3 regions of the Fervidobacterium sp. 2310opik-2 genome follow, and region 2 is predicted to be linked to each of the others. Evidence: predicted binding sites of a transcription regulator. Region 2 holds the regulator's gene; each other region holds the start of a gene.
What was found. Region 2 encodes HrcA, which represses chaperone genes, less so after heat shock. Its sites were predicted from a motif close to ATTAGCACTCNNANNNTNNGAGTGCTAAT; they were not measured.
Positions count from the first base shown of each region.

Region 1: a site for HrcA is predicted at 3,004-3,032, ahead of groES (co-chaperone GroES). Genes of this name have one in related genera too.
Region 3: a site for HrcA is predicted at 3,061-3,089, ahead of AS161_RS06400 (ATP-dependent Clp protease ATP-binding subunit). Genes of this name have one in related genera too.

Region 1 covers NZ_LNGG01000004.1:82,103-88,772, forward strand. The annotation lists gene fusA (elongation factor G) at 1-292, opposite strand, end outside; gene AS161_RS02270 (dihydrofolate reductase) at 427-948, opposite strand; gene groL (chaperonin GroEL) at 1,064-2,680, opposite strand; gene groES (co-chaperone GroES) at 2,702-2,971, opposite strand; tRNA gene AS161_RS02285 (tRNA-Ala) at 3,272-3,347, opposite strand; gene AS161_RS02290 (hypothetical protein) at 3,524-5,095, shown strand; gene AS161_RS02295 (PQQ-binding-like beta-propeller repeat protein) at 5,202-6,670, shown strand, end outside.
Region 2 covers NZ_LNGG01000002.1:14,032-20,701, forward strand. The annotation lists gene AS161_RS00900 (hypothetical protein) at 1-997, opposite strand, end outside; gene dnaJ (molecular chaperone DnaJ) at 994-2,121, opposite strand; gene AS161_RS00910 (nucleotide exchange factor GrpE) at 2,174-2,767, opposite strand; gene hrcA (heat-inducible transcriptional repressor HrcA) at 2,803-3,825, opposite strand; gene AS161_RS00920 (carbohydrate binding domain-containing protein) at 4,225-5,340, shown strand; gene AS161_RS00925 (extracellular solute-binding protein) at 5,461-6,670, shown strand, end outside.
Region 3 covers NZ_LNGG01000012.1:196,125-202,794, forward strand. The annotation lists gene AS161_RS06395 (thiamine ABC transporter substrate-binding protein) at 1-517, opposite strand, end outside; TPP riboswitch at 596-707, opposite strand; gene AS161_RS06400 (ATP-dependent Clp protease ATP-binding subunit) at 779-3,004, opposite strand; gene AS161_RS06405 (MFS transporter) at 3,222-4,391, shown strand; gene AS161_RS06410 (MATE family efflux transporter) at 4,456-5,781, shown strand; gene AS161_RS06415 (MBL fold metallo-hydrolase) at 5,825-6,451, shown strand; gene AS161_RS06420 (glycogen/starch synthase) at 6,495-6,670, shown strand, end outside.

The DNA.
Region 1 (6,670 bases), on a different contig from region 2:
TTGCGTTTACAACACTTAGAACGTTTTCTGAAACAAATACCGCGCTTATAACTTCACCTATAAAATCACTGAAACCCGGTGTATCAATCAATGTAATTTGTTTGCCTTCGTATTTAAATGTTCCAACATGCGAGTTAATACTTGCTCCTCTTTGGACTTCAATAGGATCTGAATCGATATCTTTTTTTGTTACGTTAAAACCTCCGAGGTTTAACGCGCTAACCATTAAAGCAGATTTACCGGAACCGTTATGCCCTACAAGCACTACTGTGCGTTTATCCTTCGCAACCATTTCCCCACCTCCAACAGTTTATATAGTTAGAATTAAAAATAAAATGTTAATAACTATCTTATGTATTTTACCAGATTATTTATCTTTTTTCAAACATCCGTTTAATTTTTCAGGATGAAGGATAAAGATTAAGTTCAGTATTTTATAATGTAATGTATGTTTATTGTCCCAACATCGTTCAATTTCCTTATATTTTGTAGAATTAAATCGAATTTTCTTGTGATTTCATTGGAAAATAAGTAAAAATTGCCGGGTAAAATTACAGGTTCAATGGTAAGATGGATGTCAGTAACTATACCTTCATTTAGAAATTGAGTGAAAACACTTTGACCACCAATAACGCAAATATCATTATATCCCATCTTATTTAATGTTTCAACCGCCTCACGAGAACTACAAGATAGTATTAAATCAGGTTTATAATCTAAATTTTCAAAATATTCAATTGTTTTTTTAGTCAACACAACATTAAATCTATTAGGGAGTTTTTTTCCAATGCTTTCAAATGTCTTTCGCCCCATAACTACAACGCCAGAACTTGTGGTAATTTCTTTAAATAAAGCCTTATCTTCTCTACTCCCCCAACTAATGTCATCGCTTTCCATTGTAGCTATAACACCGTGGATATCTGTGACAGCTAAAAGCCTTACGCGCATAGCTTCACCTACTTTTTAGTGATTTATTGCAATTAATTTTACCATAAAAAACGAAAAAGCGCCGAGGAATATTTCCTCGACGCTGCTATTATTAATATTTTTTAAGTATTTAGTATTAATATTCTGGCATTTCAGGTGCTGCTGGTTTCTTTTCTTCTGGTTTTTCAACTACGAGCACTTCTGTTGTAAGGAGCATACCTGCGATTGATGCTGCGTTTTGTAGAGCGCTTCTTGTAACCTTTGCTGGGTCGATAATTCCACGTTCGTACATGTTACAGTATTCACCTTTAAGGGCATCAAAACCGTATGCTACATCATCTTTTGAAAGTACGTTGTGGATAATTATTGCACCATCGTAACCTGCGTTGAGAGCGATTTGTCTAATTGGTGCTTCGAGAGCATTGTAGACTATTTGAGCACCGAGTTTTTCGTCACCGGTAAGTTCATTGAGAACTGGTTCAAGAACTTTTCTTGCTCTAAGTAATGTAATTCCACCGCCAGGGACGATACCTTCTTCAACAGCTGCTCTTGTTGCGCTGAGTGCGTCTTCAATTCTGTGTTTCTTTTCTTTAAGTTCTGTTTCTGTTGCTGCACCAACCTTAATTACTGCGACACCACCAGCTAATTTTGCCATTCTTTCTTGGAGTGTTTCTTTTTCGTATTCGCTTGTTGTTTGCTCGATTTGTGCTTTGATTTGTGCAACTCTCTTCTTGATTTCTTCTGGCTTACCTTTTCCGCCGACAATTATTGTTTCATCTTTCTTAACTCTTACAACGTCTGCTCTACCAAGGTCTTGGAGTGTGAGGTCTTCGAGGTTAATTCCAACTTCTTCGCTTGCTACAATACCACCTGTGAGAATTGCTATATCTTGTAACATTGCTTTTCTTCTGTCACCGAAGCCAGGAGCTTTAACTGCTACGGTGTTAAGTGTTCCCTTGAGTTTGTTGAGAACTAACGTTGTGAGAACTTCACCTTCAACATCTTCTGCGATAATTACAAGTGGTCTTCCTGTTTGAGCTACTTTTTCAAGAATAGGAATGAGAGGTTTAACGTTTGAAAGTTTTCTATCTGTGATGAGTATGAATGGTTCATTGTAAACGACTTCCATCTTTTCTGGGTCTGTTACAAAGTATGGTGAGATGTAACCTCTGTCGAATTGCATACCTTCTGTAAATTCAACGTAAGTATCAATTGTTTTGCTATCTTCGACTGTGATAACTCCATCTTCGCCAACTTTTTCCATTGCTTCTGCGATTAATTTACCAATTTCTTCACTATTTGCACTGATTGATGCGACGTGTGCGATATCCTCTGTGCTTGAAAGTTTCTTTGAAATTTTCTTAATCTCTTCAACAACCTTTGATGTTGCTTTGTCGATACCTTTTTTAATCAATATCGGATTTGCGCCAGCTGCTACCATCTTGAGTCCTTCTTTAATCATCGCTTGAGCAAGAACTGTAGCCGTTGTTGTACCGTCACCAGCAACATCATTAGTCTTGCTTGCAACTTCTTTAACAAGTTGTGCACCAAGATTTGCAAATTTGTCTTCTAATTCAATTTCTTTTGCAATAGAGACACCATCATTTGTAATTGTTGGGCTGCCCCATGATTTTTCAATAACAACATTTCTACCTTTTGGACCCAATGTAATCTTAACTGCATTAGCAACTGCATCTACACCTGCTTCTAATGACCTTCTTGCTTCTTCACTGTATCTTAATAACTTTGCCATATCTCGCACCTCCTTGAATTTTTACTCTTCTATTTTTGCTAGAATATCGCTTACATCGATGATGATATAATCTTCATCATCTATCTTTATTTCCGTACCAGAGTACTTGTTGTAAATTACCTTATCGCCAACTTTGAGCTGGCAGTCTTCAGGAAGTTTACCAACTTCAACAATCTCTGCTTTCATGGGTTTTTCTTTTGCGGCATCTGGAAGAACAATACCGCCTGCTGTTTTTTTCTCTTCAACGATTGGCTTTATCAATAACCTTTCACCAAGTGGCTTTACTTTCATAATCTTACCCCCTCCTACAAGTAGTTTTTGTTTTTATCACTCTTATGTGTAGGTTGCTAATTTTAGTATAACAAAAAAATGTGAAAAGTGAATTTTAACTATTGGTAATTATGGACTGTTATGTAAGTTTAAATAACAATATATGTATAAATCTCTTTCTTTCTTATTTTTACAACGATAAAGTTTGAAAATAAATAATTTCTGGAAATAACATGTTGTTAGACTTTGATTTATGGCCATTTTTTATAGAAATAAAACAAGCCTTGATTTTTTCAAGGCTTGTTTTGTTTTCGTTATTTTTGGTGGAGCCGATGGGACTTGAACCCACGACCTCTACCGTGCCATGGTAGCGCTCTCCCACCTGAGCTACGGCCCCACTGGATATACCAATTGTTTGACGCTAATCATTTTACCATATTTATACAAAAAATCAAGATATTTTGTCAATTTTAAGCATGATTAATGAAGCAAATATATTTTTACATAGGATTTTAGATAATATATGTAGAAATAAGATTTGGTGAATTTTATGGATAACTGGAGGTGTCAAGCATGAAGAGAATTCATGCAAGTGGCTTTTTTGGAATATTTATTACCGTTATTTTAATAGTTTCATTAGCCTCTTGTGTTGCAAAAAAACTTGATGATTCTAATAGTCAAAAAATATCTATTTCAATTCCTTCTGTTGCTGTTATTGGAACACCGATAAATATCAATGTGGAGCCAAGAGAACCGGGTATATCGAATATAAAGGTAATTATTAGTAACAACAGTTATAACGAATTGATGTTGTTAAGCGCTTACCCTTATAGCAAAACCTGGTCACCTAAAATGCCAGGTGTGTATACGGTAAAAGCCGAAGGGTATTCTATAACTGAAGGTAAATGGTATACTGTATCTTCAACATTGACTGTATACGATTTGAAACCACCTTACTTAAAAGACATAAAGCTTATTCCGGAAGCACCATATGTTGGTGATGAGGTGCTTTTACAACTGAAATTAGATGGTGAAAATCCTTTTGTAGATATCAATGTTAATGGAATTTTGAGTTCGAGTGCGTCATGGTTTAATACTTCAACGAAGACTTCTGATAAATATGTTTATCTAAGATTGCCAAGGATAACAGAACCCGGAAAGACTGAATTGTTTTTACGTTCGGTTGCTTACAAAAGTGAAGATGCAACAAAACTAATTTTTGATGTAAGGCCAAGAGATTTAACACCGCCTAATATAAGTGTTTATGCGGATACTTTTTATTCTGAAAACTCCAATGTCTCAGTTAGGATAGAGCTTACAGACGATATAAACTTGAAAAAGTACATGCTTACGTTTGATGATAAAGTTATATCTGAGGAGAATATATCCGGTAAGAAATTTGTGAAAGAAGTCATGATAGGTAAAAGTGAGATTGGAACGCATGCGATAAATGTAGTAGCGTATGATGCAGAAGGTAATATGAATACATATGCAAAAAGGATATACATTGGTGGCACGGCGCTTAGCTTTAACGTTCAAGTTAGCCCATCTGAACCAACCGCAAACGCTTCCGCAGTTATCGCTATGGTGCCGAATGAGAAAGATGTTATTTATACGAGAATCGTTTTTCTTGTTGATGGTCATGCGATTGCTGATTTTAGCAGTAATGGAGATACATCGGCTCAGAGTTTTGCAATATGGTCAGTTGAAGAAGGTACTCATTTTATAACAATATATGCAGAATCCAAAGATGGAAGGGCTGGAATCGCCGAGACATGGGTAAGTGTAAAAGATTATAATGGACCAAGGTTTGTTTCTCTAAAGGCAAACGGAATAGAACTTAAAAAAACTGAGGCTAACTATGTTTTCCCTGGTTTAGTAACTTTCTCGCTTACAGTAGAAGATCCAGGCGGAGTTAGTTTAACAGCGTTGCCACGCTTGTTAGTTAAAGAGGATGAATTCACCATGTACTATAGGGATTTGCAAATGGAAGTAGAGGAAGTTTCACCCGATGGTAGGATAGTAACCTTTTCTGTCACAACACCTATGTCTTTAGGACAATATTACATATCTGTTATGAACGTTCAAGATAAAAGTGGTAATTTGATGAGAGATATAGGTAGATTCTTATTGTATGTACAATGAGAATTGAAAGGATAAAATTTATTCCAATAAAAAATACTCAATTGGTTCCGATAATATGTATGAATATATTATAAATAATATCTGTTTTTAACATGGAGGTGGGTTTATGAATAAAAGAAAACAGTTCTCTTTCTTGTTTTTTGTCCTTATTTCAGCATTTTTCGTACAAACTTTTGCTGCACTTAACACTTCAGGTTTATGGTCAACTACGAAGTACAGTTGGGTTCTTCCTGGGAAATACGGTCCGGGGGTTATAGCAAAGAACGGCGGCAACTTATTGGTACTTTCCAAGGATGGAGCGGTTTACGAACTTCAAATGTCTGGTGCTATGGTTGCTTTAGGTCAAGTTAGTGGTATAAACAACGTTGTTGCACCACCAACGTATGTAGAAAATGGTTCTAATAAGTATCTTATATGGGTAACAGCTCAGGAAACAGCACAAAATAAACTGAATGTTTTAAAAATAAATGGTTCATTTGGAACGCCAGAATCTTTTAATATTGATGGTTCTGCTTACGGGCTTGTCGCTTACGCTAATGGAGCAAATTTAGTTATAATTACCGCAACGATGAAAGGAACGGTTTACAAAGTAACGTTTGATGGTACTAACTTTACTCCTAGTTCCGTTACTGTTGGTGGACCTGTAAAAGTTCCGCCACTTATGAGTCCTTCCAAAGATAAAGTTTATATTTTAACGCAAAATGGAAAATTTTACAGTATTAATGTCGCAGCATTCAGTACTCCTAATCTTATTCTTTCTATCGGTGATGAATTTTCAACACCTATGGCTATGGACGAAAGCGGTTTCATATATGCTCTAAGTACGGCAGGATATCTTTATAAGATTGATCCTTCTGGGTCGGAAAATCACGTACGTTTCTTATCAGCTTCGAACAGTTCAGGCCCTCTTATAGATGGTGAAGGATATATCTACATATTTGGTGATAACGGTAAAGTTGCTGCGCTAAACAAAAATTTGCTTAAACTTGGTGAATACTCCATCGGTCAGCAGATAACAACGACGCCGGCTATAGTGAAAGGGCGTGATGGGATAACTTACCTGATAATTCCCTCTTCTTCGACAGGTGGTACTGGAAAAATAACTATACTTAGTTTTAATCCTACAAGTGGTGTATTTTCCAAAGAATGGGAGGTAACTACAACAAGTACATTCCCAATAAGCGCTGCTGTTAACGTTGCACCACTTGGAGCTCTTTACAATGATAATTACTATTTTGCAACGGCAACGAACGATGGAACAATTTACGCATGGCAGTTTGATGCAAGAGGGCCATACGGTGTTTGGGCAATGTACGGTCAGAATATAAACCACACAGGTTTTGTTGACTCAGCTTCTATGTCATTTAAAACGAGAATATTCATAACCGCCAAAGAAGGATTTTATGGAAAAGAATTGAGTGGAGCGTTATTCAATAATACAGGTACTTATGGACTACTTTACGATGCAAAATTAATAAATCCAGATAATACAATTGCTGTAACTCTTTCTAATTTAAGAACGAATGAAACAAACTTAGCTAAAATTCCAGAAGGAATACCAGGATCTCAAAAACT
Region 2 (6,670 bases):
TTTTAATATACTCAACTTTTCCAGATGGGTTCAACATAGCAATAAAAGATTTTTCATTTCCATTTTCGTAAGCGTATCCACCAACGTAAATTTTGGAGTTAGCAATAGAGGCACTTGTTGGCCATATTGTTCCTAAATTTGATAAGAACGTTTTCCATTTTAATGTGCCATTTGAATCGTAAGCCAGTACATAACCTTCGTATCTTGTTCCGTCTGTAAATGAATTTGAAGAACCAACAACTATTATGGTATCAGTTTCTGCATCATAATCTGCGCTATAAGCTCTATCCCACCTAATTCCACCGAAACTTTTGCTCCACAATAAGGTTCCTTTACTATCTATTTTAGCTATCCAGTAATCGTGCTCACCAAAGTTTTCTAAAATATCTCCACCTTTCATAAAATTGTCTCCAGCAAAGACATATCCATCTTTAACTTTAAGCAATTTGTAAGCTCTGTCCCAATCTGGTCCACCGTAAACTTTGTACGAAATTACATCTCCCGAGTTACTTATATTAAGAACCAAGGCATCGTATCTGCCGTTTACATTTAATGATTTTGAAGAGACGACTCCAAGGGCAATGTAACCGTTATTTGATTTAAGTATATCGTATCCCCATTCATCGCCTTCTTTTCCAAACTCTGTTTTCCACTTTACATTTCCATTTTCGTCAAAAGAGACAACTAATAGTTGATATTTTAAAGAAGGGTCTTTCATAACAGTACCAATGGCTATTATGTTTTTGCCATCTTTTATCACTTTATGGAATCTAACTTCATAAGAATCATTGTAAGATATAACTTTTGATTCGACCTTTTTATCTTTACTTTTTTCAGGAGTCGAGTTTGCAAAGAGTGGTACAAACTTTGCTAAATTGTAAATAGCAAACAAAATGCCAAAAATTAAAACAACAAAAAACAGTGAAAAGAAGATTTTTTTGAGCGTGTTTTTCTTTCTTTTTTTTATCGCTGAAACTTTTTTGGATTCAAACTTCAAATTCTAACCCCTCTTTCTTTTGCTATTTCTTTTAGCAATTCTTTTTCCTTATGAGATACCCTTTTTGGTATCTTTACTACAATATTAGCTACTAAATTCCCACGCTTACCACTTCTTAGATTTGGAAATCCTTTGCCTTTGACAATTATTTTTTCATTTGGTTGTGTTCCTGAAGGAATTTCAACTTCGACAAACTCACCACTCGGCAGGTTTACAGTTACACTTCCACCAAGAATTGCAGTTACGTAATCAACAGGGACATCTATTATTATATCATCGCCTTCACGTTTGTATTCGCTTGTTTTCCTAATATTAACATGGACATATAAATCTCCGTATTCTCCACCGTTAATTCCTGCGTTTCCTTTTCTTGGAACTCTTATAACAGAGCCGTTTTCAACACCGGCTGGAATATTTACAACTGTGGACACTCTCTTTCTAATCCTTCCAGCACCTCTACATTCATGGCATACTTCTCCCGGAACACTACCACGTCCACCGCAAACATCACAGGTGTATTGGTTTATAAATACACCAAAAGGTGTTCTCCTTTCTTCACGAACAACACCTGTCCCGTGACACTTTGAACATGTAACCCACTTACTACCAGGTTCAACTCCTTCACCATGACAGTGCGCACATTCTTCATATCTATCGTATTCAACAGTTACATCCTTTCCCGTGAATACGTCTGCTTCATTTAATGTTACTTCTATATTTATATCTTCGCCACGTTTTGGTACCCTTTTACCAGATACTCTTTGCGATGATTGTGTGCGCTGATTGCCAAAGAATATGTTGAAGATATCATCATTGAAGAAATCTTTAAATATGTCTTCAAAGCCAAAGCCTCCACCAGAAGATGTGGTGTATTCATAATTGTAAGGTATACCTTCCCCTACGTAACCAAATTTGTCGTACATCGCACGCTTTTGAGGGTCAGAAAGTACCTCGTATGCTTCCTGAATATCCTTAAATTTTTGCTCTGCAATTTTTTTCTTATCGCCAGTGTGTCTATCAGGATGCCACTCTTTAACAAGCTTTTTATACGCAGCTTTTATTTCATCATCACTAGCATTTTTTGAAACACCTAATATTTCATAGTAGTCTTTTTTGACTGGCATAAAAATCACCTCTCAAATTTTCTGAAATTCTAATTCTGGTATTCTACGATTTTTAACTTTTTCTTGGTTTAATTGCTACTTTCACTTTCGCTGGCTTTATAACCTGCCCGTTGTATGTGTAACCTTCTTCAATCGTCTCGATTATTGTATATTCTTCTACATCTTCGCGTTCTTCCCTTTCCACAGCTTCATGTAAGAAAGGATCAAATCTTCCAGAAGTATCTATTGGTTTTAGTCCTTCGTTTTCTAATGTTTTGAAAAACTTTTCGATAATTTTCTGAGTTCCTTTGTAAAATTCTTCCAAATCTTGAGTTTGGTTGTAATAATTAAGCGCCCTCTTGAAATCATCCACAATTGGTATAAGATTTCTGAAAATTCTAAGAGCGGTACTACGTGTATTTTCCTTTAATTGACGTTCAACGTCTAGTTTGTAATTTTCGAAAGATGCTTTTATAAATCTTGCAGCATTTTGAATCTCTTTGAGCTGAGCTTCAAGCTCGGCAACTTTTTCTTTTAGTTGCTTATTCTCATCTTCTATATTTTGTACGCTATTCTCTTCACTGGTATTTTCTTGAATTTCTTTAATTTCTTTAATTTCATTGTTTTCAGTATTTTGTTGTTTTTTTTCTTCTTTTTCGAATTCCATCTAAATCCCTCCTTTATATTCTTATTCTTGTCTGTTTACACATTTCTTGATACAACTGTGAAGTATTCTGTCAATCTGTTAAGCATGAATTCAAAGCTATCTATTATTTGATCGTACTTTCCATACTTGTCAAATATAACAGCGATACGTCCAATTGGTGTTGATTCTGCGTAAAAATCACCTAAAATTACTGAGAAATCATCTAAAAATCTTAAGCTATGTTCTTTACCTATGTATATATCGCTTTCCAATTCAAAAACGTCTTTGTAAAAATCTTCACTGGAAACATAGCCAAGTATATTTTGCAACTTCTTAAGGTTTATTCTGTCATTAGACAACAAATTATACAGTCCTTCTGAAATGTAATCTTCGTATCTCTCCATAGACAATCTCTCAGTTATTTCCAAAAACCCTTTCCCCATTTCTGAAAAATCGAATTCTTTGAAATTATTTATCTTGGATATTATTTCTTTAATTCTTGTTTTAAACTCATTCAAAGTAAGTCCAGAGATAACCTTGTTAAGTATTTCCTCAACGTGTGCTACATTTTCAATTTCGCCATGTTGAAGTGGTATTGAAGAGCTTAAACCAAGCGAGGTAACTATATTCACTATTGAAAAATTCTTACTAACAGGTGTAATTACAACTCTCTTTACTCTTAGGTTTAGAGGATTTGGTTTTTCTATAATTACCATGCCTTTAGTTGAAGAGCTTAGCAATTTTGCCGCGCCGGTGAGAACTTTTTCCATATCACCTATTGGAAAATTAGCCGCTGTGTCAACATGTGTGCTTTTCGACTTTATTTCATCACGTATTTTTTTCAATTCACTAACGTAAAAACGTAACCCTTTGTCGGTAGGAACTCTTCCAGCGGATGTGTGTGGTTGATAAATGTAACCAGCCCTCATAAGCCTATTCATATCATTTCGTATAGTTGCGCCAGAACGCCCTATAATAGCGCTCTCAAGCACACGTTTAGAACTTACCGGAGTTTTTGTGTTTATGTAATCCTGAACAATGCAGTAAAGTATCTTTTTTTGGCGTTCTGTAATATCCATAAAAGCACCTCCTCAGTGCTTGAATTTTACTTTTTTATTTGTTAGATTTTCGTTGCTTTGAAAATTATCACTTATGTTAGCAAACTTATTATCCATCTGCCAAAATTATACCACAAATGCTCTTTTTGTCAATCTTTTAGAGTAATAACTCTCGATTTTTACAGTTGCTCAAATGCTAGGGGTGTATAAAAAATAAAGATAAATCGAGAATTAAAAACTATAGTTCGCATTTTTTCATTTAATTGTTATTAAATGTTTAATTTTTCAAAGTTTTGTGTGTAACAGGTTACATTAGTATAATACTAAACGTTCGGTGGAAAAACTTTTCTGAATAATTCTAAAATCTTTAACTGTGATAAAAGTTAATTTAACTATTTAGGAATTTGGAGGTGTGAAAATATGAGAAGAGTTGCGGAGTTTTTGCTATTAACAAGTGCTCTTTTTTTGATTTCGTCTTTCGTGTTTGGTGGAAATGTTTCAAGTACAAGTGTTGTAAATAACGGAAGGTTTTTAGTTCCCATAACAAACGATCAACAAAAGAATCCATATGATTGGTGGCTTTGGGAAGCTGCAAAGTACGGTGTCAGCAGTGGAAAGGTTGAGAGCTATGGTGTTAAAGATGGTTATGTGCACATAAAACTTGCGGATGTTGGTTCTGATACATGGCACATACAATTCAATCAATGGGTTAATTTAACACCAAAACAGAGCTATTATATTTATTTCAGAGCCAAGGCGGATAAACCAAGAAAAGTTAATGTGAAAATACTCCAAACTCACGATCCATGGACAAATTATTTCTCGCAAACAATAGAACTAACACAAGAATGGAAGACTTATGAATTTTACTACACTCACCCTGACAGAGCGGATGAAACTGTAACGTTTGGCTTTGAACTTGGAAGACAGGAAGTAACAACTATTTATTTTTCAGATGTTGTAATTAAACCAATTGATAAGTCGGAAATTCCACCAGAGTACAGAACTGAAGAAGAACCTGTTGAGACTGTTGAATACGAGTTCGATGAAGAAGAACCGGATAATTTAGTCAACGATGGAGATTTTAGTTACAAAATAGTCAACGATCAAGGAAGCATGCCATCTGAATGGTGGATATGGCAAGCAGCCCAGTATGGTATTAGTTCAGCTAAGGTATCAGAATACGGTGTTAAAGATGGATATGGGTACATCGTTGTTGGAGATACTGGTACTGAAACATGGCACATACAATTTAACCAGTGGATAAAACTTAGAAAAGGTGGAAAATACATAATTTCTCTTAAGGCAAAGACGGATGTTCCGCGTTCTATAAACTTGAAACTGGTTCAAACTGGCGCACCGTATGGTACATATTTTGAAAAGCAACTTGACTTGACAAAAGAATGGCAGACATTTACATTCGAATATACCCATCCAGAAAATGGTGACCCAGTAGTGACTCTAAGTCTTGAGCTTGGAAAAGGTGAGCCGACAACGTTTTACTTTGATGATGTTTCAGTTTCGCCAGTTAAGTAAAATACTAAGCTTTGGCATAAAAGTATTTTTTATTTGCTTATATAAAAGACTTCTATTATGTTTTATAGCTGACATATCTAGATTTGGAACTTTCTCAGAAGAATACTGGAGGTTGAGAGGATGAAAAGGTACTCAAGAGTATTTTTAATGATGTTTCTGCTTTTATTTTCCATCAGCATCTTTGCGAAGGCAACGATAACAGTTTCTGTGTGGAGTTGGAATGTTGACAGGTACAAGAAGCTTATCGCGGAGTTTAATAAGTACTATCCGGATATAGAAGTTAAATTGGTTGTAAACGAGCCGGAAGTAAACAGTTTTCTTACAGCAAGAGCCTCTGCTAAGCAGGTTTTACCAGATGTTATAGCCGAATCTTGGGAACCATTATCATATCCTGTCTCACAAGGTTGGGTTTATCCATTAGATGAATTTTTTAAAGATGACCCATATATAAAGTATGTTCCAAATAGTGTGCGAAACGCATTTAAGTACAATGGTAAAACGTATGCTTTAGGCGAAAGATTGCATTTTGAATGTATTGTTTTGAATCTTGATTTGCTTAAAAAACTCAACTTACAAGTTCCAAAGTATGAAGAGTGGACAGTTGATCTTTTCAAAAATTATGCTAGAAGAGCCACAACGAGAGAATATTCAGGAATAAACCAACTTTGGGAATTTGATACTTTTATGGCTGCTGTACTTAGTGACCACACTACATTTTGGAGTTTTGATCCAGAGAAATGGGAATTTGATCTTGTAAAAGGTGGATGGATACCTGCTATAAAGCTTCAAAAAGAGCTTAAATCTATACCAGGTCTTGTTTCAGACTATATGATTAATCAAGAAGCAAGAAACAAAGGAGAGCTTGACGATTACCAAAAGAAGTTTGGTAAAGACGCGGATGCTTTCAGAGAGTCAAAAGTTCTTATGGGATTTGAAGCAACGTACGATTGGAGCTGGCTAAGAACAGTACCTTGGAATTTTGATTATTACCCACTTCCTTACGATCAAAAGATTGGTCAGAAGTTCCCTGTACATGTTAATTATACATTCGTTACCTCAACAACAAAATATCCGAAAGAAGCGTTCTTATTCGCAAGATTTCTCACATACGATCCAAGAGGAGTTGTAGCAAGATTAAAACTCTTTGAGTCTGAAGGTGAAGAAAAAGGAAGACTTATCGATTGGTTCATACCTGCCACAATGCACCCAGATGTTATAAATTATTTCGAAAAAATGAAGATACCAAATGGGATTAAGTATATGCTTAAGAATCTTGATAAGACCGTTAGAGTTGATATGTGGAAGGTAGTACCGGGATGGGTTGAAGTTA
Region 3 (6,670 bases), on a different contig from region 2:
ATGCAGCGATAGTCCACATAAGAAAAGTTAAGCCAGTACTTGATGTTCTTGGATCGATAAGTACTATCTTACCTTTATATTCAGGCTTGAGTAAATCTTTAAAGGAACGTGGTGGGTTTTTAATCTTTTCTACGTTGTAAATCATGGCAAGTGCACCGTAATCGTAAACAGTACCATAATCTGTAACTAAAGACTTATAAACAATATTTTTTGAGTTAACTGGTCTATATTTCTCAAGAACACCTTCCTTAATGGCCTTTTGTAACTGTTGAGGATTTAAGCCTATCACTACATCAGCTTTAGGTGAATTTTTTTCGGCGATAATTCTTGCTAAGACATCTCCCATCGAACCAAAACTTATCATTTTAACTTTGCATTTGTAGACCTTTTCGAACTTCGGCGCTATAACTTTTCCTATACCTCCAGCAAAGCTATCGGACGTGTAAATAACAAGCTCTGCAGCAATAATCACTAAAGAAACAACTAAAAGTAGAGAAATAACCAAGAACTTTTTCATCCTCCCACCTCCAAAAATAAATCGTCCCTCCGCATTTTTTCGGAGGGACGATTTTTAATTGCTTATTCCAGAACTCAAATTTTTGAGTCACCTGGTCCCTCCGCCGGTATTACCCGGATCAGGTTCGAAGGGTCGAAGGATTGACTCCTTCCTCTCAGCCCCGCATTTTGGAGCTCCCCTCCAGGCATTATTAAATTCAATCCTATTATAACCCTTTGTTAGACTGTGTCAAGTATTAAATTGTATCTTTAAAAGATTCTTTTATAAAATTTCCCACTTTAATATTCCTTCTTCCCAAATAAACTTTACAGTTTGGCCTTCTTTTACTTTTTCATCAATTATGAGTTCTGCAAGCTTAAATTCTACAGTATTCTCAAATAATCTTCTCAAAGGCCTTGCTCCCATTGACGGAACGTACCCCTCAGTTGCAAGGTATTCTCTCATACTCTCATCAAGAACAACCTTTATATCTTTATCTGAATCGATGAGTCTTTCGTTTAATTCCTTTGTGTATATTTCGATTATCTCCTTGATGTGTTCTTTCTTAAGAGGCTTAAAGACTACAGCCGCATCTATTCTGTTTATAAGCTCTGGGCGGAAGTATTTCCTCATTTCTTCTTCTATATGTCTTGGTATCAAGTCTTCGAAACCCTCTTCAATGTCTTGCATTATAACATCTGAACCAATGTTACTTGTCATTATGATTATGGTATTCCTAAAGTCAACTGTCGTCCCTTTACCATCTGTAAGTCTTCCATCATCAAATAACTGTAAGAGTACATTGAACACTTCTGGGTGCGCCTTTTCAATTTCGTCAAAGAGCACTACACTGTAAGGTCTTCTTCTAACTTGCTCTGTTAATTGACCACCTTCTTCATAACCAACGTATCCCGGAGGTGCACCTATAAGTCTGGCTACTGAATGCTTTTCCATATATTCGCTCATATCGATTCTTATAAGCGCTTTTTCACTACCAAATAGTACATCCGCTAATCTCTTAGCAAGCTCTGTCTTACCAACTCCGGTTGGTCCGAGGAACAAGAACACACCAAGTGGTCTTTTTGGATTTCTAATACCTGCACGGGACATTTTGATTGCATTCGAAACAATCTTCACTGCTTCTTCTTGGTCAACAAACTTTTCATGTATTATCTTTTCAAGGTTCTTTATCTTTTCCTTTTCATCACCCATTATTTTACCGACGGGGATACCCGTCCATCTTTCAATAACACTTGCGATATCTTCTTCAACTATTTCTTTCTTTCCATCAATTTTTGCCCTTGCCGCAGCTTCGTCTACAAGATCAACTGCTTTGTCTGGCAAAAATCTGTCGGTGATATACCTTGCGGACATCTTCGCCGCAAACTCAATTGCCTTATCACTTATAGAGACGTTGTGGAATTCTTCAAATTTGGCCTTCAAACCTTTCAAGATTTCGATGGTTTCTTCTATACTTGGTTCTGGGACAAAGATTACTTGGAATCTTCTTGCTAACGCTTTGTCTTTTTCAATATGTTTCCTGTATTCTTCAACTGTAGTCGCACCGATAACCCTTAACGTTCCACGGGCAAGCTCTGGTTTTAGAATGTTACCTGCATCAAGTGCACCCTCAGCGGCACCAGCACCAACAACTGTGTGTAATTCGTCGATAAAGAGTATAACGTCTGTTCTCTTCTTAAGTACGTCTATAAGTTTTTTTAGTCTTTCCTCGAATTCCCCTCTGAATTTCGTACCAGCAACCAATCTTGCAAGGTCTAATTTAAGTATTGTTTTATTCTTCAAGAATTCTGGCACGTCCTTATTAACAATCCTTTGCGCAAGCCCTTCAACAATCGCTGTTTTACCAACGCCTGGGTCACCTATCAGAACGGGGTTGTTCTTAATCTTGCGTCCAAGTATCTCAATCATCCTGTTGATTTCATTTTCACGGCCAACTACAGGCATGAGTTGTCCGTTTTTTGCCATTTCGGTGAGGTTTTCAGTAAACTTTGCAAGAATGTCGATGTTTTCTTCTTCAGAATAAGTCCTTTGCATTCTTAATTGTTTTATAGCACTGTAAAGCGCATCTTGTGTTATTCCATATTTACTCAATAACCTATAAGTTGTTGTCTCTGGTACAATAGCCATTGCTAAAAGTAAGTGGTCTGTACCAACCTTTTCATCTCCCATTCTTTTCGCTTCGCGCTTTGCCTCGTTAATAACTTTTGTTGTATCTGGGGTTATGTAAATTTGGTTTGTACCACTGCTGCCAGAATAGTAATAACCACCTTTTGAAGAAATAATCCTTTCAACGTCTCTTCTCAACGCATCCGTATCAACATTGAGGAAAGTAAGAATATCTACAGCTGCGTTTTTAGTGTTTTCAAGCATAGTTAATAAAATATGCTCAGGCGCCAACTGGTTTTGTCTGTAACGATTTAAGATGTCGTTAACAGACTGGAGTATCTCTTGAGCATTTTCCGTGAAGTCCTCCATGTTAAACACCATAAAATCATCTCCTTTCTTCTATTTTTTCTTTTTCCTTTCGTTTTGAATTTTACCATATTATCACTTATATGTCAAGAGTGATAATTTTTAATTTTGTGTTACTTTGAATAAGTTGGTTTTTTGTTTAGTTGTTGAAGTTTTCTGGCCTAATGGTACAATTGAATTAGAATAGTTTGAAATACGAACAAAATAGGTAAAAAAGGAAGATGGTGTATAAATGTCTCAACCTTTGCTTATAACTTTATTTACCCTTATTGACGGGCTTGCTCAGGGTATATATGGAACACTATTTAATTTAGTTTTAAGACAAAGCGGAGTTCCAACAAGTATTGTTGGAAGAATAACCTCTACTAGCTTGTGGGGAGCGGCATTTTTTGGATTGGTATTTGGCTTTTTTGCTGATAAGTTCGATAAGAAAAAACTGATAATATTTTCGCAACTTTTAGGTATATTTTTTGGCGTATACCGTGTAATCACCAAATCTTATTTTCAACTGATTATCACTTCGTTCTTTTTTGGTGGATTCACTTCAGCTACTTCCATAATTTTATCGACTCTCTTAGTTCTTAAAACTGATAGTGACAACAGAGCAAAATTTTTTGGTTTAAATTTCGGAGTTGGAATGTTTACCGGAGTTATAGGAAATGTTTTGGGTGGAGTACTTGGCGATATGTTTCCAGCAAAATGGGTTCTTATCACTGCAAGCCTTTCAAGAATTTTTGCTATAATTCCTTTAAGAAAATTGAGGATTCAAAATGAAGTAAATCTTAAAAATTCCAATGTTATTGATTTTCAAGAATTTATATCTGTATTTTCTCCTAAAAAATCTAAAGTAGTTTTCTACTATATGCTATCAACGATAAGTGTTGGTTTCGGGGCTGGATTGTTCGTTAGTTTTGGAAATGTCATATTTTACGATTTATTCAAAATGAGTGCTTCCGTTATAGGTATAATTTTAGCTTTGGCGCAATTGGCAACAAGCCTTGGGGCAGTGTTTTCTCACAAACTTGGTAAGAGGTTCGGCGATATGAATATACTTATCTTTTCTTACGTAGTTGTACCTATACTTATAGTCTCTTTAAGTTTTGTGAGAGAACCGATAACATTTACAAGTGTCTATATAGTTAGATTCGCAGTTATGAACATGGTTAGTCCTTTGCTAAGCGCACTCGTTTATTCAAATGTTAGGCGTGATAAGATTGCAACTATAAACGGCGCTAATAATTTCGTTAATAATGTATCACGTGCTCTGTCTGCTGAGATGTTTTCACTTCTAACTGCTTTTAAAAATGGTTATACACTTATATTCGTAATAAGTTCCATTTTCTACTTTGCAAACGCTTATGTTATGATAAAGATGTACAAGCATATTAAAAATTCCGTATAATACAGAATTTGGAGGTGCTTTTCTGAATTTTGATAAATCGAAGTTCCTTGATAATTCCAGACAGTTGTTTAAATTAGCCCTTCCATCGATTGTTGGTAGTGTTATGCAATCGATGTACGATATAGTGGATTTATTTTGGATAGGCAGGCTATCGTCTAAGGCGATAGCCGGTGTTACTTTATTTTCGACAGTTTTTTGGATAGTCGAGATACTCAACGAAATCATAGGGACATCCTCCGTTTCTATGATTTCACAGTCTTACGGAAAAGGAGACAAAAAGCTAACAAGTAAGATAATCGAGCAAACTCTTATATTCAAAGGTTTCGTCGCTGTTTTAGCCTCTGCAATACTTTTGGTTGTACTAAAACCGTTGATGAATTTTTATACGAAAGACACCGAAGTTGTAAAGGCAGCAATTGATTATGGATACATAAGAGTTTTCTTTATGTTTGCGTTTTTTATGACTTATTCCACATTTACCGCCCTTAGAAACATCGGTAGCGCGCATCTTGCTATGGTTAATATGGTTGCCGGTTCTATTGTAAATATCTTTTTAGATCCGATTTTCATGTTTGATAGGGTTCCTTTTATCAATATCCGAGGTTTCAATTTGGGAATTTCTGGTGCCGCATGGGCAACAGTTGTTTCTACTTTCATTTCCCTAGGATTAGGTTTATTCTTTTTATTCAGAGGGGTTAAGGATGTTAAGATATCCCTTAAAGGTTTGTTTGTTTTAGATTGGAAAATAGATGCAAAACTAATGACGATAGGCCTTCCCACCGGCGGTGAGATGTTACTTAGAACGCTTTCTTACGCGTTTTTGATAAAATTTGCCTCTGGATTCGGTTCAGAATATATAAGCACAATCGGTATCCTTGAAAGAATAATTGGTTTTTCAAATATACCTATCTTTGGTTTATCAATGGCAACTAGCACACTTGTCGGTTTTTCTTTGGGTAAAGATGATGAAAAAGAGGCAAAAAATATTGTGTTTGTTTCGTTATTGTACGGTTTATTGATAATATCCATAGCTGTTGTTGTGTTAATTACACTCAGAAGTAATATCTATTTATTTTTCACAAATGATATGAATGTAATTAGAATTGGAAGTCAAGGCTCTTTAATTGTAGTTCCAACATTACTTTTCACAACAGTGAGTTGGCTATTATCAAGTGGTTTTTTCGGCGCGGGGCTAACGATTTTTACCTTCATATCAAGCTTTTTAAGTAGATGGGCTATTATGATCCCATATCTTTTCATTACTGTAAATATACTTAAATTAGGCGCGATTAACTTTTGGCTTTCTTTCATGATAGCTGAATTGTTTGAAATGTTTCTTGTTTTGTACTTTTTCATAAAATATCCGTGGACGAAAAAAAGGGTGGTGTAGTATGATATAATATATAAAGCAAATTAAAGTGTGGGGTGATTAAATGCAGTTCGAATTACTAAATATAGGTGGTAGTATTCGTGTTCCAAAATCTGTAGAGATCGCGTACTCAACAGCTTGTCTTTTAAAAAACGAAAATAGATTAATCTTAATTGACCCAGGAGATTACACATCGTTTCATACTTTAGAAGAAGCTTTGGAAAACAGAAATATCAAATTAGAAGATATCACCGATATTTTACTGACTCATCTCCATCTAGACCACGCATACGCAACCAAAATCTTTCCGAATGCCACTATATACATACATCCTGCCTATAAGAATAAACCATATGATAAATTTGGCCTTATTAAAAGTAAATTGTATAGAGAAATAATGGATTCATGGAAAAAAGTCATTGAGATAAATGCAGGGGATATTCTTTTTGATAAAATCAGAGTTTTTCATACACCCTGGCATTCAAAAGAACATTGCTCGTTTCTCATAGATACGGAAAATATGGGAAGAGTTTTTTATACCGGCGATATAGTTATGAACCGCGTGGAATTTTATGATATAATTAGATTATTAAGAAACGACAATTGCTCGAGATTCGTCAATAAAATTAGAAAAAAATGCGATTATATAGTATTTACACATGATGAACCGGTAGAATCTTCCAGATTTTGACTTTATAATTTTTTAAATTAAAAATCATTGGGAGGTGAAGCAAATGAGAATAGCAATGGTATCTTATGAAGTGTACCCATTTGCAAAAGTTGGCGGTTTGGCGGATGTTGTTGGTGCTTTGCCTAAGTACTTGGAAAGACAGAATATAAACGTCGATATCTATATGCCATACCATAAAAAAGTTAAACAAAATGCTGAAAAATATGGATGGGCAATTGA